DNA from 3 places in the Ancylobacter sp. genome. Region 2 is predicted to be linked to each of the others. Evidence: predicted binding sites of a transcription regulator. Region 2 holds the regulator's gene; each other region holds the start of a gene.
The links. Region 2 encodes LexA, which represses DNA repair genes until DNA is damaged. Its sites were predicted from a motif close to TGTTCNNNNTGTGTTCNG; they were not measured.
Positions count from the first base shown of each region.

Region 1: the regulator LexA is predicted to act here: its motif matches at 2,437-2,454, upstream of ACQY76_RS10090 (DNA recombination protein RmuC).
Region 3: the regulator LexA is predicted to act here: its motif matches at 3,466-3,483, upstream of ACQY76_RS07195 (YifB family Mg chelatase-like AAA ATPase).

Region 1 is NZ_OZ257132.1:2,190,313-2,199,819, reverse strand. Features, by position in the region: gene ACQY76_RS10110 (peroxiredoxin) at 1-242, shown strand, start outside; gene ACQY76_RS10105 (N-acetyltransferase family protein) at 391-840, opposite strand; gene fmt (methionyl-tRNA formyltransferase) at 837-1,754, opposite strand; gene def (peptide deformylase) at 1,816-2,373, opposite strand; gene ACQY76_RS10090 (DNA recombination protein RmuC) at 2,485-3,693, shown strand; gene ACQY76_RS10085 (LysR family transcriptional regulator) at 3,788-4,687, shown strand; gene ACQY76_RS10080 (class I SAM-dependent methyltransferase) at 4,684-5,487, opposite strand; gene ACQY76_RS10075 (DUF1328 domain-containing protein) at 5,655-5,828, shown strand; gene ACQY76_RS10070 (sigma-70 family RNA polymerase sigma factor) at 5,983-6,534, opposite strand; gene ACQY76_RS10065 (NepR family anti-sigma factor) at 6,531-6,764, opposite strand; gene ACQY76_RS10060 (response regulator) at 6,965-7,768, shown strand; gene ACQY76_RS10055 (sensor histidine kinase) at 7,777-9,102, shown strand; gene ACQY76_RS10050 (hypothetical protein) at 9,319-9,507, shown strand, end outside.
Region 2 is NZ_OZ257132.1:4,126,034-4,135,540, forward strand. Features, by position in the region: gene trpD (anthranilate phosphoribosyltransferase) at 1-668, shown strand, start outside; gene trpC (indole-3-glycerol phosphate synthase TrpC) at 678-1,493, shown strand; gene moaC (cyclic pyranopterin monophosphate synthase MoaC) at 1,496-1,981, shown strand; gene ACQY76_RS19255 (molybdopterin molybdotransferase MoeA) at 1,993-3,213, shown strand; gene hpxZ (oxalurate catabolism protein HpxZ) at 3,272-3,658, shown strand; gene ACQY76_RS19265 (GntR family transcriptional regulator) at 3,743-4,441, shown strand; gene lexA (transcriptional repressor LexA) at 4,641-5,336, shown strand; gene ACQY76_RS19275 (ComEC/Rec2 family competence protein) at 5,330-7,720, opposite strand; gene gltX (glutamate--tRNA ligase) at 7,875-9,311, shown strand.
Region 3 is NZ_OZ257132.1:1,547,764-1,557,270, forward strand. Features, by position in the region: gene ACQY76_RS07190 (GNAT family N-acetyltransferase) at 1-1,052, opposite strand, end outside; gene ACQY76_RS07195 (YifB family Mg chelatase-like AAA ATPase) at 1,852-3,384, opposite strand; gene ACQY76_RS07200 (formate dehydrogenase subunit gamma) at 3,636-4,109, shown strand; gene ACQY76_RS07205 (formate dehydrogenase beta subunit) at 4,106-5,668, shown strand; gene fdhF (formate dehydrogenase subunit alpha) at 5,681-8,536, shown strand; gene fdhD (formate dehydrogenase accessory sulfurtransferase FdhD) at 8,553-9,401, shown strand; gene ACQY76_RS07220 (formate dehydrogenase subunit delta) at 9,391-9,507, shown strand, end outside.

The DNA of each region.
Region 1 (9,507 bases), 1.9 Mb from region 2:
AGCTGAAGCTCTCGCTCACCTATCCCGCCAGCGCCGGGCGCAATTTCGACGAGATATTGCGGGTGATCGACTCGCTGCAGCTCACCGCCCGGCATTCGGTGGCCACGCCCGCCAACTGGAAGGACGGCGACGACGTCATCATCGTTCCCTCGGTCAGCGACGAGGCGGCGAAGGAGAAGTTTCCGCAAGGCTGGAAGACGCTGAAGCCGTATCTGCGGGTCGTCGCCCAGCCGGGCAAGTGAGCAGGCGGCCGCCTCCGGCCCATCGTCATCCCCGGGCCTGACCCGGGGATCCACGACTTCCGTCGACGCAAAGATGCGGAGGACCGGGCCAAACCCGGCCTCTACGGGAGCGCGGCGGCGATCCCGAACCGCCGCGCGCTGGGAGGCCTCAGGGCGCCAGCAGCTGGCGGTACTGGATGAAACCGGTGCGCTCGGCCACCGCGTTATAGAGCTTCTGCGCGGTCTGGTTGGTCTCGTGGGTCAGCCAGTAGACCTTGGACGCGCCATTCGCCAACGCGTCCGCGTGGACATGGGCGATCAGCGCCCGGCCGGTGCCCTTGCCGCGCAGGGTGGGGTCGACGAACAGGTCGTTGAGGTAGCACACGCTGCCCTCGCTCCAGGTCGAGCGGTGGAAGATCCACTGCACAAGGCCCACGGCGCGCCCGCTCTCGTCGAAGGCCAGCGCGCCGTGCACCGGTTCGGCCGGGTCGATCAGGCGCTGCCATGTCATCGCCGTCACCGCGGCGGGAAGCGTGGCCTCATAGAAGGTGAGATAGCCCTGCCAGAGCGGCAGCCAGCGCTCCTGATCGTCGGGGGTGAGCGCGCGAATATCCGTCATGTCAGCACCATACCTGCGGCAAGCTCGCTGCCGCGCAAGAATTCGTCCGCCGCCATGGCCCGGCTGCCGGCCTTCTGCACTTCGACAAGCCTCACGGCCCCGTCGCCACAGGCGATGGTGAGCGCGCCATCCAGCACCGCGCCGGGCGCGCCGACACCCGAGACAAGCGTCGAGCGCAGCACCTTCACCCGCGTGCCGGCAAGATCGAACCACGCGCCGGGAAAGGGCGACAGGCCGCGAATATGGTCGTGCACCGCCTTGGCGGGCGCCGACCAGTCGATGCGGGTCTCGCTCTTGTCGATCTTGGCGGCGTAGGTGACGCCGATCTCGGGCTGCGGCGTGAAGGTCAGCCCGCCGCGCTCCAGCGCGGCCAGCGCCCGGCCCATGAGGTCGCCGCCGACGATCATCAGCCGGTCGTGCAGTTCGCCCGCCGTCATGTCAGGCGCGATGGCGACGCGCTCCACCAGCCCCACCGGCCCGGTATCGAGCCCGGCCTCCATCTTCATCACCGCGACGCCGGTCTCGGCATCGCCGGCCATGATGGCACGCTGGATCGGCGCCGCGCCGCGCCAGCGTGGCAGCAGCGAGGCGTGCAGGTTGAGGCAGCCCAGCGCCGGCAGATCGAGAATATTCTGCGGCAGGATGCGGCCATAGGCGACCACCACGGCGGCATCCGCCGCATGGCCGGCGAAGGTGTCGGCGGCCTCGGCATCGCGCAGCGTTGCGGGGGTGAGTACCGGAATGCCGAGCCGCTCGGCGGCCCGGTGCACGGGCGAGGGCACGAGGTCGAGCCCGCGCCGTCCCGCCGGGGCCGGGGCCCGCGAGTAGGCCGCGACGACCTCGTGGCCGGCGCCGACAATCTCGACCAGCGTCGGCACGGCGAAATCGGGCGTACCCATGAAGACGATGCGCATCGGCACTCCCGCAGGGTCTGGAGAACGGCAGAAAACGCAGCAGGCGGCCGCGCGGCAGGCGTCAGACGCCGTCGCGCTCCTTCCTTGCCAGCTTGGTGAACTTGGTGATCACCCGGTCGCGCTTGAGCTTGGAGATGTGGTCGATGAACAGCACGCCGTTGAGATGGTCGATCTCGTGCTGCACGCAGGTGGCCAGCAGGCCGTCGGCGTCGATCTCCTGCGTCTCGCCGTTGAGGTCCATGTAGCGGACCCGCACGCTCGCCGGGCGCTCGACATCGGCGTAATATTCCGGGATCGACAGGCAGCCCTCGGAATAGACCGACATCTCCTCGGAAGACGCGATGATCTCCGGGTTGATCAGCGCGATCGGGTGCTTCTCGCGGGCCGCCTCTTCCTCGTCCCGGCCCTCGGCCTGCGCCTCGCGCGGGCCGACATCGACGGTGACGATGCGCTCGGGCACGCCGACCTGGATCGCCGCCAGCCCGATGCCGGGGGCGTCATACATGGTCTCGAACATGTCCTCGACGATCGCGCGCACGCGCGCATCCACGCGCACGACGGGATCGGAGAGCTGGCGCAGGCGGGTATCGGGGAGAATTACGAGCGGGCGTATCGACATGGGCGTCCAGATAAGCGCCGCGCCGGTTTCCGTCAACGCCGCGATTCCCCGCTTTCCAAGCGATGTTCACTCTACGTTCGCACCCGCCGTCGAATCTGCTAGAACGGCCCGATGGATCAGGTTCTGTTCGCGGTCGGCTCGCAGCCCGTGACGCTGGCGCAAGCGCTCGCCGGCGCGGGCGTGCTCGCCTTCCTCCTGCTGGTCGCGGTGCTGCGCGCGGTCTCCCGCTCGGCCCGGCAGAACGCCGTCGAGGCGGACGAGCAGGCGCGCCGCGCCGACGAACTGGAGGAGCGCCTCGCCGACCTCGCCCGCACCCAGGCGGAAACCATCGGCCGGGTGCAGTCCATGGCGGAGGTTCTGGCACAGCGGCAGGGCGATCTCGCCCGCGCGGTGGCCGAGCGGCTCGACGCCTCCTCGCACCGCATGGGCGAGAGCCTCGCCCGCTCCGCCGAGGCGACGCACGAGAACCTCACCAAGCTCAATGAGCGCCTCGCCCTTGTCGACCAGGCGCGGGCGAGCCTCGGCGAGCTCTCAGGCCAGGTGATGAGCCTGCGCGAGACGCTGTCGAACAAGCAGGCGCGCGGCGCCTTCGGCGAAGGGCGGCTGCAGGCCATCGTCGCCGACGGCCTGCCGCGCGACAGCTTCGCCTTCCAGTACACGCTGTCCAATGGCCGGCGCGCCGACTGCGCGATCTACCTGCCCGGCGACAAGCGCCCGCTGCTGGTCGATTCCAAGTTTCCCCTGGAGGCGATCACCGCCTTCCGCGAGGCGCAGACGCCGGAGGCCCGCAAGCCCGCCGAGGCGCGGCTGAAGGCGGATGTCGGCAGGCACGTCAAGGACATCGCCGAGCGCTATCTCGTCAGCGGCGAGACGCAGGATGTGGCGCTGATGTTCGTGCCATCCGAATCCGTCTATGGCGAGCTGCACGAGCATTTCGACGACATCATCCAGCAGGCCTTCCGCGCCCGGGTCATCCTCGTCTCGCCCTCGCTGCTGATGCTCGCCGTGCAGGTGGTGCAGGCCATCTGCAAGGATGCGCGCATGCGCGAGCAGGCCGACCTCATCCGCGCCGAATGCGGCAAGCTGGTTGCCGACGTCATCCGCCTGCGCGACCGGGTCGGCGCCTTGCAGAAGCATTTCGGGCAGGTGAACGAGGATGTCGCGCAGGCGCTGACCTCCGCCGACAAGATCGCCCGGCGCGGCGAGCGCATCGAGCAGCTCGAATTCGAGGCGGACGGCCCGGCGCGCGATATGGCGCTGCCGGAGCTACTGCCGACGCCGCCCCTCTCGACGCCGCCGCTGCGTGGCGCGGCGGAATAACGCGCTGGTCTTTAATCCGTCCAATTCGCAAGGACAGGCTTTGCTGATAGTTTGATAGAATGTTTCTATCGTTCCGATTCAGGAAGCGTCCCGCGTGATCGACCGTTTCGAACTCCTGCTCGCCCTTGCCAAGGAGCGCCATTTCGGCCGCGCCGCCGAATCCTGCGGCGTCACCCAGCCCACCCTGTCGGCCGGCCTCAAGCAGCTTGAGGAACAGCTCGGCGTGCGGCTCGTCGAGCGCGGCTCGCGCTTCATCGGCTTCACGCCCGAGGGCGAGCGCGCACTGCAATGGGCCCGACGGGTGATCGGCGATGTGCGCGCCATGCGTCAGGAGATCGCCGGCATGCGCAAGGGCCTTTCCGGCCATCTGCGCATCGCCGCCATCCCCACCGCCATGCCGATGCTGTCGGAACTCACCACCCCGTTCCGCGAGAAGCATGCCGATGTGCGCTTCACGCTCATTTCCGCTTCCTCCAACGAGGTACTGCGGCTGATCGAGAATCTGGAGGCCGACGCCGGCATCACCTATCTCGACAACGACCCGTTGGGCCGGTTGAAGTCCGTGCCGCTCTACAAGGAAGGGTATCGCTTCCTTACTTCGGTCGATTCCCCGCTCGGGGACCGCGCCAAGGTGACGTGGGAGGAAATCGGCCGCGTGCCGCTGTGCCTGCTGACCCCCGACATGCAGAACCGCCGCATCGTCGACAAGCAGCTCGCCGAGGCCGGCCACACGGTGACGCCGATGCTGGAAGCCAATTCGACCATCGCGCTGCTCTCGCATGTGCGCACCGGCAAATGGGCGAGCGTCGTTGCGAACACGCTGGCCGATGTCTTCGCCTTTCCCGCCAGCATCCGCTCCATCCCCATCGAGGGACCGGAAGTGCTGCACCAGATGGGCCTCGTCGTGCTCGATCGCGAGCCGATGACGCCGATCGTCACGGCGCTGCTCACCGAGGCGCGGGCGGTTGCCCCCGGCCTGACCGAGCGGATCTAGCCGCCGATGACCGAATGGGTGGGCCGGTAGACACGGCCCTTTTCCAGAATGACGATCGAATCGTGGATGTGCATTCCGGTGCATGTCGTCGAAACCAGCGGATGCACCGCGGCCCGCCCGTGATACCAATGATGCATGTCGTCCATCAGATCTCTCAGATAGTTGAAAAAGTTCCGCCGGCTCCGGTATCCGCCGCCATAGGAGCGCCAATAGGCGGAATGCAGATCTTCGATCATATAGAGACCACCGTCGCTCAACCTGCCAAACAGCACTTCCAGCGAAACCGGTATGTGCTTCATGTGATGGCTGCCATCGTCCAGGACGATGTCGATGCCGCCCATCTCATCGATGACCGATTTCAGAAACGCCGCATCATCCTGAGACCCGATCCGGACGTTGCCGGCGACGCCGTCATAGATCCGGCAGGCAGGATCGATGTCGATTCCATAGATGACGGCGGCAGGTCCGAAATACTTGCGCCACATCTGCAGGCTCCCGCCCTTGCTGACGCCTATCTCTAGAAATCGTACATTCTTTCCGCGAAAGTTGGAAAAATACCGATCATATATCGGTATATAATGATGCCATTTATGAACAACGCCTATGGCGTTGTCGGCAAAGAACCCGATAATATTACCTTCATAATTGTACTTTGAAGCTATATCGGCCCCCACCTTCGTTTTATCATCGAAGAGGAAATCGCCGACGGTGGCGCGCTCCAGAAGTCTGTTTCGCACGCTTTTTGCCGTCTGCATGAGTCCAAGAGGAAGTATCGATTTCACCCGCTCTTTGATGCTCATGTCATTCCCTGTCGGATACTTGAACGATGCGGCAGCATAGGCGCCTTGGGTTGGCGAACAAGGCGCATCACGGCGTGCCACCGCCTGCGCGGCTGTGGGGAACCCGATCGGTTTCGAGGGTTTACATGGCGACGCGGCGCACGCCGCAACGCGATGTGGAGGCTTACATGCTGGGTTGGGCACTTACCTTTCTCGTGGTCGCTCTGATCGCGGCCGTTCTCGGGTTCGGCGGCATCGCCGGAACCGCCATCGAGATCGCCAAGATCATCTTTTTTGTCGCCATCATTCTGTTCCTGGTTTCCGCCGTGTTCGGCTTCATGCGCCGGGGTCGGGCGCCCTGACCGGGCGCCTTCTCCAGACCGACGGCAGACAGAAAGACGCCCCCGGACAAACCGGGGGCGTTCTCATTTGCGCAGCGCAACGAGGCAGGTCGATGGAGCTGTCAGGAAAGCGGGAAGAACGTGACGCAGAAGCCGTCCGGCGCCTGGGCGTCGCTCAGGCGCGCTCGGCCGCGAGCACGGCACGGGTCGTCTTGTCCGGGCCGAAATCGTCGACATCGTCGAGGGCGAGTATTTCGCCGAGCCGCTTGCGCGCCCGGTTCACCCGGCTCTTGATGGTGCCGACGGCGCATTGGCAGATATCCGCCGCCTCTTCATAGGAGAAGCCCGAGGCACCCACGAGCACCAGTGCTTCGCGCTGATCCGAGGGCAGCTGGTCGAGCGCCACGCGGAAATCCTCGAAGTCCAGATGCGTGTTCTGGTCGGGATTGCTGGTCAGCGTCGCGGCGAACGCACCGTCGGAATCGGGCACCTCGCGCCGGCGCTTGCGATATTCGGACCGGAAGAGGTTGCGCAGGATGGTGAAGAGCCAGGCCGGCAGGTTGGTGCCGGGCCGGAAGCTGGAAATGTTTGCGAAGGCGCGAAGCAGCGTCTCCTGCACCAGGTCGTCTGCACGGTCGACGCTTCCCGAAAGCGAGATGGCGAAGGCCCGCAGATTGGGAATGGAGGCGATGATCTCGTCGCGCAGCGTCGGGTCGAACCTGCTCACTGGCGCCCCCCGCCGTCGCCGGATGTTTCGTCCGCCTTGTCGAGCTTCGTCAGAAGATCCATGAACCGATCGGGCACGCCCTGCCGAACCACGTCGTCATACATGGCGCGCAGATGCTGGCCGATCTTGGACTGGATATCGCTGCCGAGGGCAGTTCCCTTGCCGCCATCGAGCTGAGGAGAGAGAGCGCTCGCCATGGCGGGCGACCCCTCGGACTGATCGTCATTCATAAGTTTCTTTCCCGACATTGAGCCCCCGGGCTGATCGAGAGGAGGACGGCTCCGTCGCGTCATACGCTGTCACAACGAGCCAATTGGCAAACGGTTCCGGCCCGGATGCGATTCTCGATAAATAATTCGCGCAGCGGGGAACCCAACGCGTCATGATGCGTTATCAGCCGCTTCACAATTGCAGCTTCGGGGAGACGCGAGTGAGCACTTCTCAACTTGTCGCGCAGCACCTGCCCTTTCTGCGCCGCTATGCGCGCGCTCTGAGTGGCAGCCAATCAGCGGGCGACGCCTATGTTACCTTTATGCTCGAGACGCTCATTGCCGACCCCTCGACGCTCGACCGCACGATCGACCCGCGCGTAGCCCTCTACACGCTGCTCACGCGCCTGTGGGATTCCGTGACACTGAACGCCCAGGTCGATGCCGCTCCCGCCCCGCTGCAGGGCGAGCGGCGCCTCGGGCACATAACGCCGGTGGTGCGCCAGGCGTTCCTGCTGGTCTCGCTGGAAGGGTTCAGCGAGGAAGAAGCCGCCGGCATCCTGTCCATCGACGTGCCCACCTTGCGCAACCTCGTCGAGGATGCCGGGCGCGAACTGGCGGCGGAGATCGCCACCGACGTTCTCATCATCGAGGACGAGCCCTTCATCGCCCTTGACCTCGAAGGGCTTGTCGAAGGTCTGGGCCATCGGGTCACCGGCATCGCCCGCACCCATACGGAAGCGGTGGATCTGGCGCGCCGCAAGGCACCGGGCCTCATCCTTGCCGACATCCAGCTCGCCGACGGCTCGTCGGGCCTCGACGCGGTAAACGAGCTGATCGAGAAGACGGAAGTGCCGGTGATCTTCATCACCGCCTATCCCGAGCGCTTCCTCACCGGCATCCGTCCCGAGCCGGCCTTCCTGATCGCCAAGCCGTTCCAGCCCTCGACGGTCGCCGCCGTGATCAGCCAGGCGCTGTTCTTCGAGCGGCGCGCCCGTCCGCGGGAGCAGCGGGCGACCGCCTGAGCCAGTAAATGCCCCTGCTTAGTATCGATTTCGTCGACGACGCGGCACGATGGATAACGGTCCTGTCGTCGCTGGCGATCTTCGTGGGGCTTGTGCGCCTGCTGCACCTGCGCCGCAACCTCTCCACCCGTACGCGTCTCCTGGGTCTGCTCCTGGCGACGCTGGTGCTGATGTACGGCATTCTTTCGCTGCTCGTGCTGTTCGACACCAGCGGCGAATCGTGGCTTCTGCCAACCGCCGTCCGGGCGACCATCAGCCTGCTCAACGTCGTGGGTGCCGTTGCGCTGTGGTCGAACTTCGGCGCGCTGCTGGACATGCCGATGCCGCGCCAGGCGGTCAGCGAGCAGCGGCGCCTCACGCTCGAACTCGCCACGGCGCTGCAACGCTATGAGATGGCGCTGCGCGGTTCCAATGTCGCGATCTTCACCCAGGATCCGGAGTTGCGCTACACCTCCGTCAGCAAGCCGCTGTTCGGCTTTCCGGTGGAAAAAGTCCTCGGCTCGACCGACGCCGACCTGCTCGGCGAAAGCCAGGCCCACGCTCTGATGCTGCTGAAGCGCGAGTCGCTTGCCGCCACGGCGTCGCGCAAGGGCGAGACCGAGATCGAGGAAAGCGGGCGCAAATGCTGGTATGACATCCACATCGACCCCCTGCGCGACCTGTCCGGCACGACCGTCGGCCTGACCGGTGCGGTGGTGGATGTGACCGAGCGCAAGGAGAATGAGCAGCATCTGCGGCTGCTCATGCGCGAGCTCACCCACCGCTCGAAGAATCTCCTGGCCGTCATCCAGGCCATGGCACGCCAGACCGCCCGCCATGCCGGCTCGATCGACGGTTTCGTCGAGATTTTCAGCGCCCGGCTGCAGGCACTGTCGAAGTCGCATGACCTGCTGGTGCAGGAAAGCTGGTACGGCGCCTCACTGAACGACATGGTGCGCTCGCAGCTCGGCCATCATCTGGATCGCGAGAACAGCCAGTTCACCATTGAGGGGCCGAGCATCTTCCTGAAGCCGGAAGCGGCGCAGAATATCGGCCTCGCCATCCATGAGCTGTCGACCAATGCCGCCAAATACGGTGCGCTTTCCGTGCCGACCGGCCATATCGACATCACCTGGACACGCAAGCCGGCGGATGCCGGCGGCGGCTTCGAGCTGTTGTGGCGCGAAGCCGGCGGCCCTTCCGTCTCGCAGCCTGCCGCACGCGGTTTCGGCTCTCTGGTGATCGAGCGCAACCTCGCCCGCGCCCTTGATGGCAAGGTGGAGCTCGACTTCGCACCCGCCGGGCTCACCTGCCACGTCAGCGTCCCGGAATTCCACCTCACCGCCGAGCGCTGACGCTGCCGTCGCGGAGTTCGCGCGCGAAATCGTGATTCCAGCCGGGAACCCGATTCCTTATCCGTGCATTAACCCTGTGATGATGACGACCAAGGTCGTCAGTCGTTTTCCACTGCAACATATGCCCGCGGAAGCGTTCCGGCGGCAGGGTGCGCTGCGCACTCGCCGTGTCGGTGACCCTATGCCTGCGGGTCTGCGCCGGACAGGGGACGCGTGATGACGGGCATCGACAGCATCTTCAAGGGCTCCGCCTATCTCATCGGCGCGACGACGGGCGTCGCGTTGATGGTTCCGGTCACCGCCGGTGCGCTGGCGACGGGCTCGATGACCCGCTTGACGCCCCAGCCGGTGGCCATCGAGGCTTTCGGGCCTGCCGCGGCATCGCCGGGCATGGTGATGCAGTCG
Region 2 (9,507 bases):
GCGCCGCCGACGTGCTGATGGCGCTGGGCGTGAAGATCGACCTCACGCCCGAGCAGATCGCCCAGTGCATCAGCGAGGCCGGCATCGGCTTCATGTTCGCCCCGGCGCATCACCCGGCGATGAAGCATGTCGGCCCGAGCCGGGTGGAGATGGGCACGCGCACCATCTTCAACCTCATCGGCCCGCTCTCCAACCCCGCCGGCGTCACCCGCCAGATGGTCGGCGTGTTCGCCCGCAACTGGGTCGAGCCCATCGCCGAGGTGCTGCGCACGCTCGGCTCGACCCATGCCTGGGTCGTGCATGGCTCCGATGGGCTGGACGAGATCACCACCACCGGTCCGACCCATGTGGCCGAGCTGAAGGACGGCGCCATTCGCAGCTTCCAGATCGCGCCGGAGGCGTTCGGCCTCGCCCGCGCGACGCCGGAGGCGCTGAAGGGCGGCGACGGCGCCGCCAATGCGCTGGCGCTGCGCTCGGTTCTCGCCGGCGAGCCCAGTGCCTACGCGGACGTCGCTCTTCTCAACGCCGCCGCCGCACTGGTCGTCGCCGGCAGGGCGGATGAGCTTGGCGCCGGGCTGGAGCAGGCCCGTGCGAGCCTCGATGGCGGCCACGCCGCCGCCGCGCTCGACCGGCTGGTCGCCGTCTCCGCCCTCGCGGCGGCTCAGTAGGAGCCCGCAATGGCTGACATCCTGGAGAAGATCGGCGCCTATAAGCGCGAGGAGATCGCGAGCGCCAAGCGCGAGCGCCCACTTGCCGACATCCGCGCAAGCGCCGAGGCGCAGCCCCCGGCGCGCGGCTTCCTGCGCGCGATCGAGGCTAAGATTGCCGCTGGCGGCACCGCGCTGATCGCCGAGATCAAGAAGGCGAGCCCCTCCAAGGGGCTGATCCGGCCGGATTTCGACCCGCCGGCGCTGGCGCAGGCCTATGAGGCCGGCGGCGCGGCCTGCCTGTCCGTGCTCACCGACCGCCCCTCCTTCCAGGGCGCGCCGGAATTCCTCGTCGCGGCGCGGGCCGCCTGTGCGCTGCCGGCGCTGCGCAAGGATTTCATGCACGACACCTATCAGGTGTTCGAGGCGCGAAGCTGGGGCGCCGATTGCATCCTCGTCATCATGGCCTCGGTGGATGACGCGCTGGCGCTCGACCTCGTCGAGACCGCCCACGGCCTCGGCATGGACGCGCTGGTGGAGGTGCATGACGATGCCGAGCTCGACCGCGCCTTGCGGCTGCCGGCGAGGCTCGTCGGCATCAACAACCGCAACCTCCGCAATTTCGAGGTGACGCTGGAAACCTCCGAGCGCCTCGCCCCGCGCATCCCCTCGGACCGGGTCATCGTCGGCGAGAGCGGCATCTTCACGCCGGACGACATCGCCCGCCTCGCGCAGGTGAACATCGACTGCATCCTGGTCGGCGAAAGCCTGATGCGGCAGCTTGATGTTGCAGCAGCGACGCGTGCGCTGCTGCAGCCCTCCGACACCGCCCGGGCGGCCGGCTGAGCATGTCCGACACGCCCCGCCTCACCCATCTCGACTCCACCGGCGCCGCCCACATGGTCGACGTCGCCGACAAGGCCGTGACCGACCGGGTAGCGATCGCCGAAGGCCAGGTTGTCATGCAGGCGGCGACGCTGGACCTCATCCTCTCGGGCAACGCCAAGAAGGGCGATGTCATTGGCACGGCTCGGCTTTCCGGCATCATGGCGGCCAAGCGCACGCATGAGCTGATCCCGCTCTGCCACGCGCTGCTGCTTTCCAAAGTCGCGGTGGAGGTTCAGCCCGATGCCGCGCTGCCCGGCCTCATCGTCCGCGCCACCGTCCGCACTAGCGGCCAGACCGGCGTGGAAATGGAGGCACTGACCGCGGTTACCGTGGCATGCCTCACCGTCTACGACATGGCCAAGGCGGTCGATCGCGGCATGCGGATCGAGAATGTCCGACTGCTGGAAAAATCCGGTGGCCGCTCAGGTACTTGGCAGGCCGACTGACGGAGACCCCCATGGCCCTGATGCCGGTCGAGGACGCCCTCGCCCTCCTGCTCTCCGCCGTTCAACCCGTTGAGGCAGAACGCGTTTCGCTGGAAGACGCCGCCGGCCGCGTGCTGGCCGCTCCGGTCATCGCCCGCCGCACCACGCCCGGCGCCGACGTCTCCGCCATGGACGGCTACGCCCTGCGGGCGCAGGACGCGCCCAGCGTGCCCGTCACCCTTGAACTCATTGGCGAATCCGCCGCCGGCCGCCCTTTTTCCGGTCGCGTCGAGCCGGGCACGACGGTCCGCGTCTTCACCGGCGCCGTGCTTCCCGAGGGCTCGGACGCGATCGTCATCCAGGAAGACACGACCCGCGATGGAAGCGCCATCACCCTCACGGAAGCGGCAACGCCCGGCCGCCACATCCGCCGCGCCGGAGGCGACTTCGCTGCCGGCGAGACGTTGCTTGCAGCCGGCCATCGCCTGCGCGCCCGCGACCTCGCCCTCATTGCCGCCGCCGATGTCGACAGCATCAGCGTCGCCCGCCGCCCGCGCGTGGCGCTGCTGTCCACCGGCGACGAGTTGGTGCGGCCAGGCGCCGGCGCGGCCGCCCATCAGGTGATCGTCTCCAATATCTATTCGGTCGCCGCGCTGGCCCGCGCCGCCGGCGCGGAGGTGGCCGACCTCGGCATACTGCCCGACCGCATGGACGCCACGCAGGCGGGCGTGCGCGCCGCGCTCGACGCCGGCTTCGACGCGCTGGTGACCACCGGCGGCGCCTCGGTCGGCGACCATGACCTGATCGCGCCGGCGCTCACCGCCCAGGGCGTCGATCTCGCCGTCCACAAGATCGCGCTGCGCCCCGGCAAGCCGCTGATGTTTGGGCTTTCCGCCGATGCACGCACGCAGGTGCTCGGCCTGCCCGGTAATCCGGTCTCGGCCCATGTCTGCGCCCTGCTGTTCCTCGTGCCGCTGATCAAGGCGCTGCAGGGGCTGGAGGTGCCCGCGCATCCCGAGCTGGAGCCCGCACGCCTCGGTAGCGACATCAGGGCCAACGAGCACCGGATGGACTTCCAGCGGGCGGAAATCGTCGGCCACGCCGAGGGCCTGCCCTTGGTTCGGCCGCTGCCGGTTCAGGATAGCTCCATGCTGCGCAACTTGGCCCGCGCCGATGTCCTGCTTGTCCGCCGCCCGCACGCGCCGGCGGCGGCGGCCGGCGAGATGTGCGAGATTTTGCGTTTCGAGGATTGACGGAAGCCGCGTCCGCCTGTGTTCTCAAGGCTTTGCAGGCGGGAAAAAGGGGCTGCGGATGGAAATCGATCTTCCCGAGGTGCTGGCCGAGGTTCGCGCCGCCTTCGAGCGCTATGAGCGCGCGCTTGTCGGCAATGACGTGGCTGAACTCGATGCGCTGTTCTGGGACGATGCGCGCACCATCCGCTATGGCGGCGGTGAGAACCTCTACGGCATTGCGGAGATCCGCGCCTTCCGCACCGCCCGCTCGCCGGTCGGGCTGGAACGCGCCCTCGCAAACACCGCCATTACCACTTATGGCACCGACATGGCGGTGGCTTCCACCTTGTTCCGCCGAACAACGGTGCCGGGACGCGTGGGACGGCAAATGCAGACCTGGATGCGCACGCCGGAAGGTTGGAAGGTCGTCGCCGCCCATGTCAGCCTGATCGACGAACCCAAGTGACCCCTTGGTGAAGCCGGGCGCGCCAGCTAAAGATGCGCCATGCCGTCCGGATCACGGATGGCCCCGTTGGTCGCGTGTTCGCTGATGTCGGTGCTGCCACTACGCTTCCCGCTCGATCCGTCCGCCCCCGGCGCCCGGCGTGCGCGCGTAACGCGCGCCGAAGAACTGCGCATGCATCTCGCCGATGAGATCACGCGGGGCACGCTGCCGCCCGGCACGGCCCTGGACGAAACGGCGCTGGCTGTGCGATTCGGCGTGTCGCGCACGCCGGTCCGCGAGGCGTTGCGCGAACTCGTCGCCTCCGGCCTGGTCGACGCCCGCCCCCATCGCGGCGCTGTCGTGGCCCGGCCCAGCGTCCAACGTCTGCAGGCGATGTTCGAGGTGATGGCCGAGCTGGAGGCGCTCTGCGCCGGGCTCAGCGCCCTCAACATGACGCCGCAGGAGCGCCAGAAGCTGCAAAGCCTGCACGCGGACATGGGCGAGTTGATGCGCCTCGGCGACTTCGCCGCCTATCGCGAACTAAACGAGCAGTTCCACACCTCGATCTATGCCGGCAGCCATAACGACTATCTGATCGAGCTCACACTCGGCACGCGCCGGCGCCTGTCGCCCTTCCGCCGCGCCCAGTTCCGCGCGCTCGGCCGGCTGGCCCTCTCGCACACCGAACATGAGCGGGTGACGACCGCCATACTGCGCGGCGACCGCGACGGCGCCGCCGGAGCGATGCGCAGTCACATCGCCATTGTCCACGATGCCTATGAGCAATACGCCCAGACGGTGTGAACGGCGCAGCCTGATTCACCGCGTCGACACGGCGCTCCGATACCCCCGCCGAGCGGCATTCACACTGCCGAAATGGCGATTACGGTGCGCAGGCCATCGTTTAGCGTCCCTTTACCCATTGTGGAACACAATAAGAACGGCTAGTCTTTGTTCGTGATTTGTTTCGTTCCGGCATCGGCCGACAGACGGGGGTCTCCGGATGCTCACCCGCAAACAGCATGAGCTGCTGCTGTTCATCAATGAACGCCTCCAGCAGGATGGCGTGCCACCTTCGTTCGAGGAAATGAAGGAAGCGCTGGACCTGCGCTCGAAGTCCGGCATCCACCGGTTGATCACGGCGCTGGAGGAACGCGGCTTCATCCGGCGGCTGCCCAACCGGGCGCGCGCGCTGGAAGTCGTCCGCCTCCCGGAGGACGCGCAGCCGCAGCGGCCTGTCCGGGCCTTCGCTCCAAATGTCATTGAGGGCAATCTCGGCAAGGTGCGCCCCTCTTCCGACGACGATGCCGACCGCCGCGTGGTCTCGATCCCGGTCATGGGCCGCATCGCGGCCGGCACGCCGATTTCCGCCATCCAGTCCCGCGACCATACCATTGGCATGCCGCCGGAAATGCTGTCCGGCGGTGAGCATTACGCGCTGGAGGTGCGGGGCGACTCAATGATCGAGGCCGGCATTCTCGATGGCGATCTGGCTCTCATCCGCAAATGCGATGCCGCCAGCACGGGGGAGATCGTGGTCGCCTTGATCGATGACGAGGAAGCCACGCTCAAGCGCCTGCGCCGCAAGGGCGCGTCGGTGGCGCTGGAAGCGGCCAACCCTGCCTATGAGACGCGCATCTTCGGACCGGACCGGGTGCGCATCCAGGGCAAGCTGGTGGGCCTTTTCCGGCGTTATTGAGCGTCGTCCGGCGCTACCTCCGGCCTTTGCAAAGTCTCAGCGCGAGACGTTGCATTGAGCGGCGCCGTTCTTCGGGTTCGGCTCGCGGCAGCGGTAGTTGGTGAGGTCGGCTTGGTTGGTGGAGGCGCCTTCGTCTGAATGTACGTGGTCGGTTCCACTGGCTTGTTCGTCGGCACAGACGCCGTGGGCTCCCAGGGTCGTGTCCCCTGCTCGGGGCGGGCTGCGACGAGGGCGACACGGCCATCGGGCGGGAGCGAGGCGGCTAGCCCCCCGATCGCTGTGCGTTCATCCTGGTAGATTACCGTGGCGGCGCAGTCGTGAGGCGGCGCAAACGGCGTCACCAGAACGGCCGCGAGGCGGCAATCGTCTTCGAGCGAATCGCGGTCGCGCGACAAAGCCACGAGCCGGCCATCACGAAGCGGCAGGGTACAGCCGAGCGCATCGCAGGCCGCATGTTTTGCAAGCTCTTCATCGCCAAAACGGCCGCGTTCGCCGTCGGCGCTCAGCCATTGTTCGACGGCAAAGCGCCCGGCAATGCCGGTGTCGCGATCGCCCATCACCGCGAGCGCCCCGTCTTTGCCGCGCACCGCCACTGTCCGCGCCTCCGCATCGACCCAGATGTCCGGCCGCGGCGCGTGTGCGGCGACGGCAACTCCCGCAAAGGCGAGCACCGGTGCGACGAGAATCAGCCGGGTGCGGGCAAGGCAGACCACCATGAGACCGAGGCTGATCAGCACCAGGCTCGCCATCGGCATGGCCGGCACGCCGCGATCCGCGCCGGGCAGCGCGGCGACAGCCTCGGAGATGTCCCGCATCCGCCCAATGCCCCAGCCCATCAGCCGCCAGGCCGGATCGTCCCATCCGAACGGCATCAGGATCGCTCCGGCAAGCCCCGCCGGCATGACGATGAACGACACCACCGGCATGGCCGCGAGGTTGGCCGCCAGGCTGAGCGGCGCCAGGCGTTGGAAATGGAACGCCGCATAGGGCGCGGTCGCCAGGCCCGCCGACAGCGAGGCCAGCACCAGCGCCCCGACATAACGACCCGGCAGCCCGAGCCATCGCCCCACCTTGCCCGATGGCCGTGCAATAAGGCCACCGAAGCGCTCATAGGCGGCGACCAGGCCGAGCGTGGCGGCGAACGACATCTGTGCCCCGGGGTCGAGCACGGCGGAGGGCGACATCGCCAGCAGCGCCAGCGCCGCAACCGCCAGGGTGCGCAGGGTGAGCGCCGGGCGGCCGAGCACGATTCCCGCGAGCACCAGCAGCGTCATCACATAAGAGCGCTGCGTCGGCACTTCGGACCCGGACAGCAGGAGATAGAAGGTCGCCGAGAGCATGGCCGGCAGCGCCGCCCACGCCTTGATCGGCCGGTAGAGGGCAAATTCCGGCAGCAGCGCCAGCAACGCCCGCGCTAGGAAGAACACCGTGCTGGCCACCAGAGCCATATGCAGGCCGGAAATGGAAAGGACATGCGAGAGGCCGGAGATCCGCATGCTCTCCTCGATCGATTCCGGCACGGCGTCCCGCAGCCCGGTGACCAGCGCCACCGCCACGCCGCCATCCTCCCCCGGCAGCGCTGCGCGGATGCGGCTAGCAATCGCGTGCCGCGTGCCGTCGAGCCACGTCGTGATCCGCAGGCCGAAAGGCGGCGCGACGTCCACCGGGCTGAGCCGGGGCTTGCCGAGCGCATATCCGGTGGCACCGATGCCGTCCAACCAGATCGCGCGGCCGAAGTCGAATCCGCCGGGATAGGCTGGCCCCGGGGGCGGCCCGAGCGTCGCGCGCAGCGTCACATGGCTGCCGACCGGCGGCGGGTCTCGCCCGGCGAGGGTGATGCGGGCCCGCCTCGGCTTCCCCTCGGCCGGGCGCTCGATCGCGGTGATCTCGACCGTGATGCGACTGCCGCGCGGGCGCTGCTCCGCTGCTTCAACAAAGCCGCTGAGCTCGACCGCATTGAGCGTGGTGCCGAGCACGGGATGGGCCATGAGTTGCACCTGCAAAGCGGCAACGGCAAATCCGGTCGCAATCACGGCGAGCAGAGCCATCAGGTGGAAGGCGAACGGCCGCGCGCGCGCCAGAAGTGCCAGCCCGGCAAAGCCGACGGCGGGGACGAGCCCGACATAGGGCAATGGCTCATGCGGGGCGCCGAAGTAGAGCGCCGCGCCGCCGGCGAAGCCAATGGGCAAGAAAAGGAAGCCGCGGCGGTCGTCGACCTCCCGCGCCAGAGCGGCCGTCAACGCCGGCCACACCCCGCCCAGCGAGACCCACGGAACCCCGCCCGGCGCCAATGGACGGCCCGACCGACCGGCGGCAAGCGCGAGCGCCCGCGCGCGCCCACGCGTCGCGCCGCCCCCCGGTTCCTGCTGCGGCGGAACCTGCATGCCCCCGCTGCGCCCCCTGAACGCCCCGGCTCGCTCGTCCTCTTACCGGGCCATGCTCAATGCTACGCTTTTCCCGTGTCGCACACCTATGGTACACGCACCGTCCGCGCCCGCCACGCTTCGATGCCGCCCCTGCGGCGCAGACGGAAGAGATATGTCCGAGACCGTCATTACCCGCTTTGCCCCCTCGCCCACCGGCTTCCTGCACATTGGCGGGGCGCGCACCGCGCTGTTCAACTGGCTTTATGCCCGCGCCAAGGGCGGCACGATGCTGCTGCGCATCGAGGACACCGACCGCCAGCGCTCCACGCCGGAGGCGATCGATGCCATCATCGACGGGCTCAAATGGCTCGGCATCGATTGGTCGGGCGACGTCATCTACCAGTTCGCCCGGGCCGAGCGGCACCGAGAGGCGGTCGAGCACATGATCGCCGCCGGCCGCGCCTATCCCTGCTATGCCTCGGCGGCCGAGCTCGAGGAAATGCGCGAGACGGCCCGCAAGGAGGGCCGCCCTCCCCGCTATGACGGGCGCTGGCGCGACCGCGACCCGGCGGATGCGCCCGCCGACCGCAAGCCGGTCTTCCGCCTGAAGGCGCCGACCGAAGGCGAAACGGTGATCGACGACCTCGTGCAGGGCCGTGTGGTGATCCCCAACAAGGATCTCGATGACCTCGTGCTGCTGCGCTCCGACGGCACGCCGACCTATATGCTGTCGGTGGTGGTCGACGACCACGACATGAACGTCACCCACATCATCCGTGGCGACGACCATCTCACCAATGCTGCGCGCCAGACGCAGATCTACCATGCGCTGGGCTGGGAGGTGCCAAAGATGGCACATATCCCGCTGATTCACGGGCCCGACGGCGCCAAGCTCTCCAAGCGCCATGGCGCGCTCGGTGTCGACGCCTACCGTGCCATGGGCTATCTGCCGGCCGCGCTGCGCAACTATCTGGTGCGCCTCGGCTGGAGCCACGGCGACCAGGAAATCTTCTCCGCCGAGGAGATGAGCCGGCTGTTCGATCTCGACAGGGTTGGCCGCTCGGCCGCGCGGTTCGATTTCGCCAAGCTGGAAAGCATCAACGGCGTCTATATCCGCTCGACGCCCGACAGCGAGTTGCTCGACGCGATCGACGCGGTGCTTCCCTATATTCCCGACGGCGCCGCCATTGCCGCCGCGCTCACGCCCGAGCGCCGCAGCCAGTTGCTGCTGGCGATGCCGGGCCTGAAAGAACGCGCCAAGACGTTGATCGAACTCATTGAAAGCTCCGCCTATATCTGGCGGTCGCGGCCGCTGCCCTTCGAGGAAAAGGCGCAGGCGCTGCTGACCGACGAGTCGCGCCGGCTGCTCGCGGCGGCGGCGGATGCTCTTGCGGCAGTGACGGAGTGGAACGCTGCGGAGACGGAGGCGGCCGTCCGTGCCGTGGCCGAGCAGCAGGGCGTGAAGCTCGGCATGCTCGCGCAACCGCTGCGCGCAGCGGTGACCGGCAAGACCACCTCGCCCGGCATTTTTGACGTTCTTGCCGTACTCGGCAAAGAGGAATCGCTGGCCCGGATAGCCGATCAGACGGGCGCTGCCGCGCAGGCGTGAAGCACGATTCTAACATGGTCCCCGGGCGCGCATGAAACGATTTCGCGCCCGGCCTTCGGCCGCATTGCGGCAGCGGTTTCGCTGCGCTTGCGAGGGCTGATTGAAACCGCTACGACTTTGGACATGGGTCGCCGCGAGACACCCCCCCGTCTCCGATGCACAGTGCCGAAAGGCACGCGCGGCCCCCGCACAGACG
Region 3 (9,507 bases), 2.2 Mb from region 2:
AGATAACGCGGGCTGATCTTCTCGACCGGCAGCACGATCAGCACATCGGTGGTGCCGAACTGGCGATCGACCACGGCGCCGCGGCCGATCTGCGCGCCGAGGCGCAGATAGCCCTTGATAAGCGGGGGCAGTGCCGCGAGCGCGGCCTTCGCGTCCAGCGCCTCCACCGACACGAGGTCCATCGAGGCGGCGCTGTGCGGCAGCGCCTCCGCCGCCCATTCCGGATCCGTCGGGGCGAAATGGTGGAGAAAGGCCAGCGGGCGGGCAAGGGCCTGCGGATCGACGCCCTCCAGGCTGGCGCAGCCGAACATCACGTCGATGCCGTGCCGGCGCACATAGGCCCAGATGCCGTGCCAGAGCAGCTCCACCGTGCGCTTGTTGCGGTAGGAGGCGAGCACGCAGGACCGTCCGAGCTCCAGGAAGCGCCGGTGGGGATGGCGTGCGAGCAGCGGGGCGATGTCGAACTCGCCGGCGGTGTAGAAGCCGCCGTGGCGGTTGGCGATGTCCTGCCGCAGCAGTCGGTAGGTGCCGACGACGCGGGGCACCCGGCGGCCGCGCACGGTGCGGCAGGACTCGTGGTCAAGAACCAGCAGATGGTCGCAAATGCCGTCAAAGGCATCGACATCGCGCCGCGCCAGCCGCATGGCGGCGGCGGGCGTGGCCGACATTTCCTCGTAGAACACTTCGTAGCGCAGGCGCTGGGCGCGGCGCACATCCGCCGCCGTCACCGCCAGCCGTACTTCCAGCGCGCCGATCCGTCCCAGCGCCGCGGGCCCCGGCTCGCTTCGGCTGCCGCGGTGGCGCACGCCTGAATAGGAGCGCAGCGCCGGAAGCAGGCGCGACGGGGCGAAGGCGGCGGGAACCAGCCGCAGCGGTGCGGCGCCGGGGGCCTTCTCCGGGCGCTTGCCGGTCGCGGCAGGGGAGAGAGAGCCCTTGGGGGTGAAAAAACTGCGCAACGCCATCAGGCTGGGCGCGGCGAGCGAGGCGGTCAGGGTGGCGACCCGCGAGGCCGGCGGCGTCTCGACCGTCCTATCGACGAGCATCTGCGTCATGACCGACCCCCCACGCTGCGTTCACTATAGCGCTTTGTGACAGGAATCACATTTCTCGGACGCCCATGTGACAGCGCACACCGCGCGGCATGGCCGGGCGGGATTGCACGGGCGATGGCCACGCCGGCGGGCGGAGCGCGAACTGGCATCACAATGATTCCGAGAGCCGGATCGCGCGCTAAGCGGGCATCCGTCACCCATGCGAGGTGCTTGATTTCCCAGCGCGGAATGGCGCGGTTACGCGGTTGGCGCAAGCATTCTGCCCAGGCGGGACCGAACCCGGCTGAGAGCGGGATCGCACGCGCGTTCGCTGCAAGGGAAGGTCCGCATCGAAGGCCGGTTTGAGGAAATGTGCGAGCGAGCGGGATGGCAAGCGCGCGCTTGAGGGGAGCCGGCGGCGCCGTCCCGTCCGGTATCACCCGTCGCGACCAGGATAGCACGCTTACGCGTTTGCGGGAGCTCACGCAGCACGTAGATAGGCCGGGCCTTGCCCGAGCGGGATCGCACGCGCGCTCGCTGCAAGGGAAGGCCCGCAACGAAGGCCGGTTTGAGGCGATGTGCGAGCGAGCGGGATCGCACGCGCCCGCCAAGCGGGAGAAGCAGTGGGGCAAACACGCCGCCGGCCGTCTGCGAGCGGGATCGCCCGCGCGTTCGCTGCAAGGGAAGGTCCGGCTTCCGCGTCATGTCCCGCGTGCCAGGCGGCGGGTTCGCCGGTGCCGGGGTGAGATGCCGCCGTTGCTGGTGGCAGCGTAGCGCGCGGGCCCGCCCGGCGCCGCGCTCCGCCGTTCGCTCCGCCTTCTCAGGCCGCGGCGGCATTGCGGTCGGCGGCGGCGCGATAGGCGAGGGCTTCGGCGAGGTGCGGACGGCCGACCGATTCGGCGCCCGCCAGATCGGCCAGCGTCCGTGCCACGCGCAGCACCCGGTGATAGCCTCGGGCGGAGAGCCGCATGAGCCGCGCCGCGTCCGTGAGCAGCGCCGTGCCGGCGGCATCGGGCGTGGCGATGTCCTCCAATACGGGGCCGCTCGCTTCCGCATTGGTGAACAGATCGGGCCGGCCAAGGGCCAGGAACCGCTCGCGCTGCGCCCGACGCGCCTGCGCAACGCGGGCGGCGACCGCGGCGCTGGGCTCGGACGGGCCGGTGCGGACAAGGTCGATCGCCGCCACCGCCGGCACGTCCAGATGCAAATCCACCCGGTCGAGAAAGGGTCCGGACAGCCGTGCCTGATATTCGCCGGCGCAGCGCGGGCCGCGCCGGCAGGTCTGGCCGGGTTCACCGGCCCGGCCGCAACGGCAGGGGTTCATCGCGGCGATGAGCTGGAAGCGCGCGGGATAGGAGATGCGGTGATTGGCACGGGCGATCACCGCTTCGCCGGTCTCCAGCGGCTGGCGCAGTGAATCCAGCACGGCCGGGGCGAATTCCGGCAGTTCGTCGAGGAACAGCACGCCATTATGCGCCAGCGACACCTCGCCCGGCCGCGCCCGCATGCCGCCGCCGACCATGGCCGCCATGCTGGCGGAGTGGTGCGGGGCGCGGAAGGGCCGCCGGCTGGTGAGCGCGCCGCCCTGCAGATTGCCGGCGACCGAGGCGATCATCGAGACTTCGAGCAGCTCGGACGGGACGAGCGGCGGCAGGATCGAGGGCAGGCGCTGCGCCAGCATGGACTTGCCGGCGCCCGGCGGGCCGCTGAGCAGCAGGTTGTGGCGTCCGGCGGCGGCGATCTCCAGCGCCCGGCGGGCCGTCTCCTGGCCCTTCACCTCGGACAGGTCCGGCAGATTCGCCGCGCCGCCTTCCAGTCGGGGCTCGGGACGGGGGAGGAGTTGGCGGCCGGCGAAATGATTGACGAGTTGGACCAGCGAGAGCGGCGCCAGCACCGGCATGTCCGGGCTGGCCCAGGCGGCCTCCGGCCCGCAGGCCTCCGGGCAGATAAGGCCATGGCCGCGCGCATTGGCACCGATGGCGGCCGGCAGCACCCCGGCGACGGCGGCGATACGTCCATCGAGTGCCAGTTCGCCGACCACGGTAAAGCCGTCCAGCGCTTCGGGGGCGATGGCGCCGATCGCCGCCATCAGTCCCAGTGCGATGGGCAGGTCATAATGGCTGCCTTCCTTCGGCAGATCGGCCGGGGCGAGGTTGACCGTGATGCGCCGGGCCGGCAGCGCGAGGCCCGAGGCGGTGAGCGCGGCGCGCACCCGCTCCTTCGCCTCGGTGACCGCCTTGTCGGCAAGACCCACCAGATTGAATGCCGGCAGCCCCGGGCTCACCTGGACTTGAACGTCGACCGGGCGCGTTTCGACGCCTTCGAACGCCACTGTCGCCACGCGCTGGACCATCCCCGCCCCTCCGCCGATGTCTCTCAGGCTGCGCCCAGCCCGAGGCATCGGTGGCAGGATAAGGCATCACGCGTCCCGGTCAAGAACATTACATGAACAAAACGCCAGAGAGGTTGACCAAAGGTAAACGCCACCCCAGCTACACTGTTGATAGAAAAATTCTATCAAGGCACGGAACACCTGAATTGATTTCGGTTTCGCCGCGTACCATCCTTACCTTTGGAAAATTCTAAAAGAAGGCTACGGGAGAAATGCCGCATTACGAACCCTGGAGCGAAGAGCGCGCTCGCGCGGTGGTGGATGAGTTCGCTCATCTCGAAGGCCCGCTGATGCCGATGCTCCATGCGGTGCAGGAGACGTTCGGGCACGTGCCCGACGCCGTCGTGCCGATGCTGGCCGAGAAGCTCAACGTCTCGCGCGCCGAAGTCCATGGCGTCGTGACCTTCTATCATGATTTCCGCCACGAGCCGGCGGGCCGCCACGTGCTGAAGCTGTGCCGGGCCGAGGCCTGCCAGGCCGCGGGCGGCGACGCGCTGACCGACCATGCCGAGCACAAGCTTGGCTGCAAGCTCGGCGAGACCACGGCGGACGGCCGGGTCACGGTCGAGCCCATCTATTGCCTAGGCCTGTGCGCCACGGCGCCGGCGGCGATGCTGGATGGCCGGATCGTCGCGCGGCTCAATGAGCGTCGGCTCGACGCTCTGATCGCGGAGGCGCAGTCGTGACCATTCGCATCTACGTTCCCAAGGACGCCTGCGCTATCGCCTGCGGCGCCGACGAGGTCGCCGAGGCGATCGCCGCCGCCGCGCTGGCCGCCCGGCAGCCGGTCGAGATCGTGCGCAACGGCTCGCGGGGCATGCTGTGGCTCGAGCCGCTGGTCGAGGTCGTCACCGACGAAGGCCGTATCGCCTATGGTCCGGTCGAGGCCGGCGACGTCGACGGGCTGTTCGCGGCCGGTTTCCTCACCGGCGGCGCCCATGCGCTGCGCATCGGCAAGCCGGAGGAACACCCCTTCCTCGCCAAGCAGACGCGCCTCACCTTCGCGCGCTGCGGCATCATCGATCCCGCTTCCTATACCGATTACCGCGCCCATGGCGGCTATCGCGGGCTGGAGCGCGCGCTGACGCTCGGCCCGGCGGATATCATCGAGGAAGTGAAGAAGTCCGGCCTGCGCGGCCGTGGCGGCGCCGGCTTCCCGACCGCCATCAAGTGGAAGACGGTGGCGGATGCCAAGGGCGACCGCAAATACATCGTCTGCAACGCCGACGAAGGCGACAGCGGCACCTTCGCCGACCGCATGATCATGGAAGGCGACCCCTTCGAGCTGATCGAGGGCATGACCATCGCCGGCATCGCGGTGGGCGCCACCAAGGGCTATGTCTACACCCGCTCGGAATATCCGCACGCCATCTGGGCGATGGAGAAGGCGATCGAGGTGGCGCGGGCCAATGGCATGCTGGGCACCCATATCGCCGGCTCGCCCTACAGCTTCGACATGGAAGTGCGCATGGGCGCCGGCGCCTATGTGTGCGGCGAGGAAACCGCCCTGCTCGACAGCCTGGAAGGCAAGCGCGGCACGGTGCGCGCCAAGCCGCCGCTGCCGGCGCATAAGGGCCTGTTCCAGAAGCCGACCGTCATCAACAACGTGCTCTCGCTCACCGCCGTGCCGCATATCCTGGCCGATGGCGGCGAGTTCTACGCCAATTTCGGCATGGGCCGCTCGCGCGGCACGATGCCGATCCAGATCGCCGGCAATGTGAAGTTCGGCGGCCTGTTCGAGACCGCCTTCGGCATCACGCTGGGCGAACTGATCAACGATATCGGCGGCGGCACCGCCACCGGCAAGCCGGTGAAGGCCGCGCAGGTCGGCGGCCCGCTCGGCGCCTATGTGCCGACCTGGCAGTTCGACCTGCCCTTCGACTACGAGGCCTTCGCCGCGAAGGACGCGCTGATCGGCCATGGTGGAATCGTGGTGTTCGACGAGGATTCCGACCTCGCCAAGATGGCGCGTTTCGCCATGGAGTTCTGCTCCGTGGAAAGTTGCGGCAAGTGCACGCCCTGCCGCATCGGCTCGACGCGCGGCGTCGAACTGATGGACAAGATCATTGCCGGCGATCGTGTCGAGGCCAACCTCGTGACGCTCACCGATCTCTGCCAGACGATGAAGCTCGGATCCCTTTGCGCCCTTGGCGGGTTTACCCCCTATCCGGTGCTGAGTGCGCTGAACCATTTCCCCGAGGATTTCGGCGCGCCCCCGCGCGTCGTCCTCGAAGCCGCCGAATGAGGAGGACGCATCATGTCACTCGTCCATGAGATCGACTACGGTACGCCCGCTCCCAAGACCGACAAGATGGTGACGCTCACCATCGACGGGATGGAAGTCACCGTGCCGGAAGGCACCTCCATCATGCGCGCCGCGATGGAGATGGGAACGCAGATCCCCAAGCTCTGCGCCACCGACTCGCTGGAAGCCTTCGGCTCCTGCAGGCTCTGCCTGATCGAGATCGAGGGCCGCAACGGCACCCCGGCCTCCTGCACCACCCCGGTGGCGCCGGGCCTGAAGGTTCACACCCAGACGCCGCGCCTGGCGCAGCTGCGCAAGGGCGTGATGGAGCTCTATATCTCCGATCACCCGCTCGATTGCCTGACCTGCGCCGCCAATGGCGATTGCGAGCTGCAGGACATGGCCGGCGCGGTCGGCCTGCGCGAAGTGCGCTACGGCATGGAAGGCGCGAACCACTTCGCCCCCTCCTCCGAGCTGGTGATGCCGAAGGACGAGTCGAACCCCTATTTCACCTATGACCCGGCCAAGTGCATCGTCTGCAACCGCTGCGTCCGCGCCTGCGAGGAAGTGCAGGGCACCTTCGCGCTGACCATTTCCGGCCGTGGCTTCGACAGCCGCGTGTCGCCCGGCCAGTCGGAAGCGTTCCTCACCTCCGAATGCGTGTCCTGTGGCGCCTGCGTGCAGGCCTGCCCGACCGCCACCCTCTCCGAGAAGCGCCTCATCGATATCGGCACGCCCGAGCATTCGGTGGTGACGACCTGCGCCTATTGCGGCGTCGGCTGTACCTTCAAGGCGGAAATGCGCGGCCAGGAAGTGGTGCGCATGGTGCCGTGGAAGGATGGCAAGGCCAATCGCGGCCATAGCTGCGTCAAGGGCCGCTTCGCCTGGGGGTATGCCACCCACCAGGACCGCGTCATCAAGCCGATGATCCGCGCCAAGGTCACCGACCCGTGGCGGGAAGTGTCGTGGGACGAGGCGATCGCCTACACCGCCTCCGAGCTCAAGCGCATCCAGGACACCTATGGCCGCAAGTCGGTCGGCGGCATCACCTCCTCGCGCTGCACGAATGAGGAAGCCTATCTCGTCCAGAAGATCATCCGCGCCGGCTTCGGCACCAACAATGTCGATACCTGCGCCCGCGTCTGCCATTCGCCGACCGGCTACGGCCTGAACCAGGCCTTCGGCACCTCGGCAGGCACGCAGGACTTCGATTCGGTCGAGGATTCGGACGTCATCCTGGTCATCGGCGCCAACCCGACCGACGGTCATCCGGTGTTCGGCTCGCGCATGAAGAAGCGGCTGCGCGAAGGCGCCAAGCTGATCGTCATCGATCCGCGCCGCATCGACCTCGTGCGCTCGCCCCACATCAAGGCCGAGTACCACCTGCCGCTGCAGCCCGGCACCAATGTCGCGGTCGTCACCTCGCTGGCGCATGTCGTGGTCACCGAGGGCTTGGTGAACGAGGCCTATGTCCGCCAGTTCTGCGACTGGGAAGAGTTCCAGGATTGGGCCGAGTTCGTCGCCGATCCGCGCCACTCGCCCGAAGAAGTGGAGAAGCTCTCCGGCGTGCCGGCCGAACAGATCCGCGGCGCGGCCCGGCTCTATGCCACGGGCGGCAACGGCGCGATCTATTACGGCCTCGGCGTCACCGAGCACTCGCAGGGTTCGACCACCGTCATGGCGATCGCCAACCTTGCCATGGCGACCGGCAATATCGGCCGCCGCGGCGTGGGCGTGAACCCGCTGCGTGGCCAGAACAACGTGCAGGGCTCGTGCGACATGGGCTCCTTCCCGCATGAGCTGCCGGGCTATCGCCACATCTCCGACGACGCCACCCGCGCGACGTTCGAAGCCATGTGGGGCCGGCCGCTCGACGCCGAACCGGGCCTGCGCATTCCCAACATGCTGGATGCGGCGGTCGACGGCACCTTCAAGGCCATCTACATCCAGGGCGAGGACATCCTTCAGTCCGACCCGGACACCCACCACGTCGCCTCGGGTCTCGCGGCGATGGAACTGGTGATCGTGCAGGACCTGTTCCTGAACGAGACCGCCGCCTACGCCCATGTGTTCCTGCCGGGCTGCACCTTCCTCGAGAAGGACGGCACCTTCACCAATGCCGAGCGCCGCATCCAGCTCGTGCGCAAGGTGATGGCGCCGAAGAACGGTTATGGCGACTGGGAAGTCACCCAGATGCTGGCCCGTGCCATCGGCATGGACTGGAACTACACCCACCCCTCGCAGATCATGGACGAGATCGCCGCGCTCACCCCGAGCTTCGCCGGCGTGTCGTTCCAGAAGCTGGACGAGATGGGTTCGGTGCAGTGGCCGTGCAACGACGCCAACCCCGAGGGCATGCCCATCATGCACATCAACGGGTTCGCGCGCGGCAAGGGCAAGTTCGTCGTCACCGAATATGTGCCGACCGACGAGCGTTCCGGCCCGCGCTTCCCGCTGCTGCTCACAACCGGCCGCATTCTCAGCCACTACAATGTCGGCGCCCAGACCCGCCGCACCGAGAACGTGGCCTGGCATCCGGAAGATCTGCTGGAAATCCACCCGCACGATGCCGAGCAGCGCGGCGTGCGCGACGGCGACTGGGTGCGCATCGACAGCCGCGCCGGCTCCACCAGCCTGCGCGCGCAGATCACCGACCGGGTCGCGCCGGGCGTCGTCTACACCACCTTCCACCACCCGACGACGCAGGCAAACGTCGTGACCACGGACTTCTCGGACTGGGCGACCAACTGCCCCGAGTTCAAGGTGACCGCCGTCCAGATCGCCCGCTCGAACGGCCCGTCCGAGTGGCAGGAAGACTATGACGAGTTCACCCGCCAGAGCCGCCGTATCGCGGTTGCGGCGGAGTGAGCGGGACGGCCCGTCGATGATCGCGCCGGTCGTCCGCGTTTCCCGCCTTGCCGTCACTCCCTCGGGAGCGGCGGAGGGCGAGCGGGCGATCCCCGAGGAGACGCCCGTCGCCATCGTCCATAACGGCTCCACCTATGCCGTGATGATGGCGACGCCGGCTGACCTCGACGATTTCGGCTATGGCTTCAGCCTGACCGAGGGTGTGATCGACAGCCTTGCCGACGTGCAGTCGATCGAGACGCTGGAGTTCGAGGACGAGGCCGGCGTGCTCGGCGTCGAGGTCCGCCTCTGGCTCGACGAGGCGCGCGCCAGCCAGATGGTGGCTCGGCGCCGGCAGATCGCCGGTCCCACCGGCTGCGGCCTGTGCGGCGTGGAAAGCCTGGAACTGGCGGTGAAGCCGGCCCGCACCGTGGGGGACGAGGCGCGCTTCGGGGCCGCGGAGATTTCCCGCGCGGTGGCCTCGCTGCCGCCGGCGCAACTGCTGAACCACCAGACGCGGGCCGTGCACGCAGCCGCCTTCTGGCAGCCATCCGCCGGGCTGGTGGCGGTGCGCGAGGATGTCGGGCGCCACAACGCGCTCGACAAGCTCGTGGGCCATCTGGTGCGCGGCGGGCATGTGGCGTCGCAGGGCATCGTGCTGCTTACCAGCCGCGTGTCGATCGAGATGGTGCAGAAGACCGCCATGCTGGGCGCTTCCGTCCTGGTGGCGGTGTCGGCGCCGACGGCGCTCGCGGTGCGCACGGCGGAGAAGGCCGGTATCACCCTGGTCGCGATCGCGCGCGACGACGGATTTGAAGTGTTTACCCATCCCCATCGCATCGTGCTGGACGGGGCAGAGAAGGAGCGCATCGCCCATGTCGGCTAACACGATGGATCGCCTGGTCTACATGGCGAACCAGATCGGCAAGTTCTTCGAGCCGCAGGGCCATGAGAAGACCGTGAAGGGCGTCGCCAAGCACATCAAGGACTTC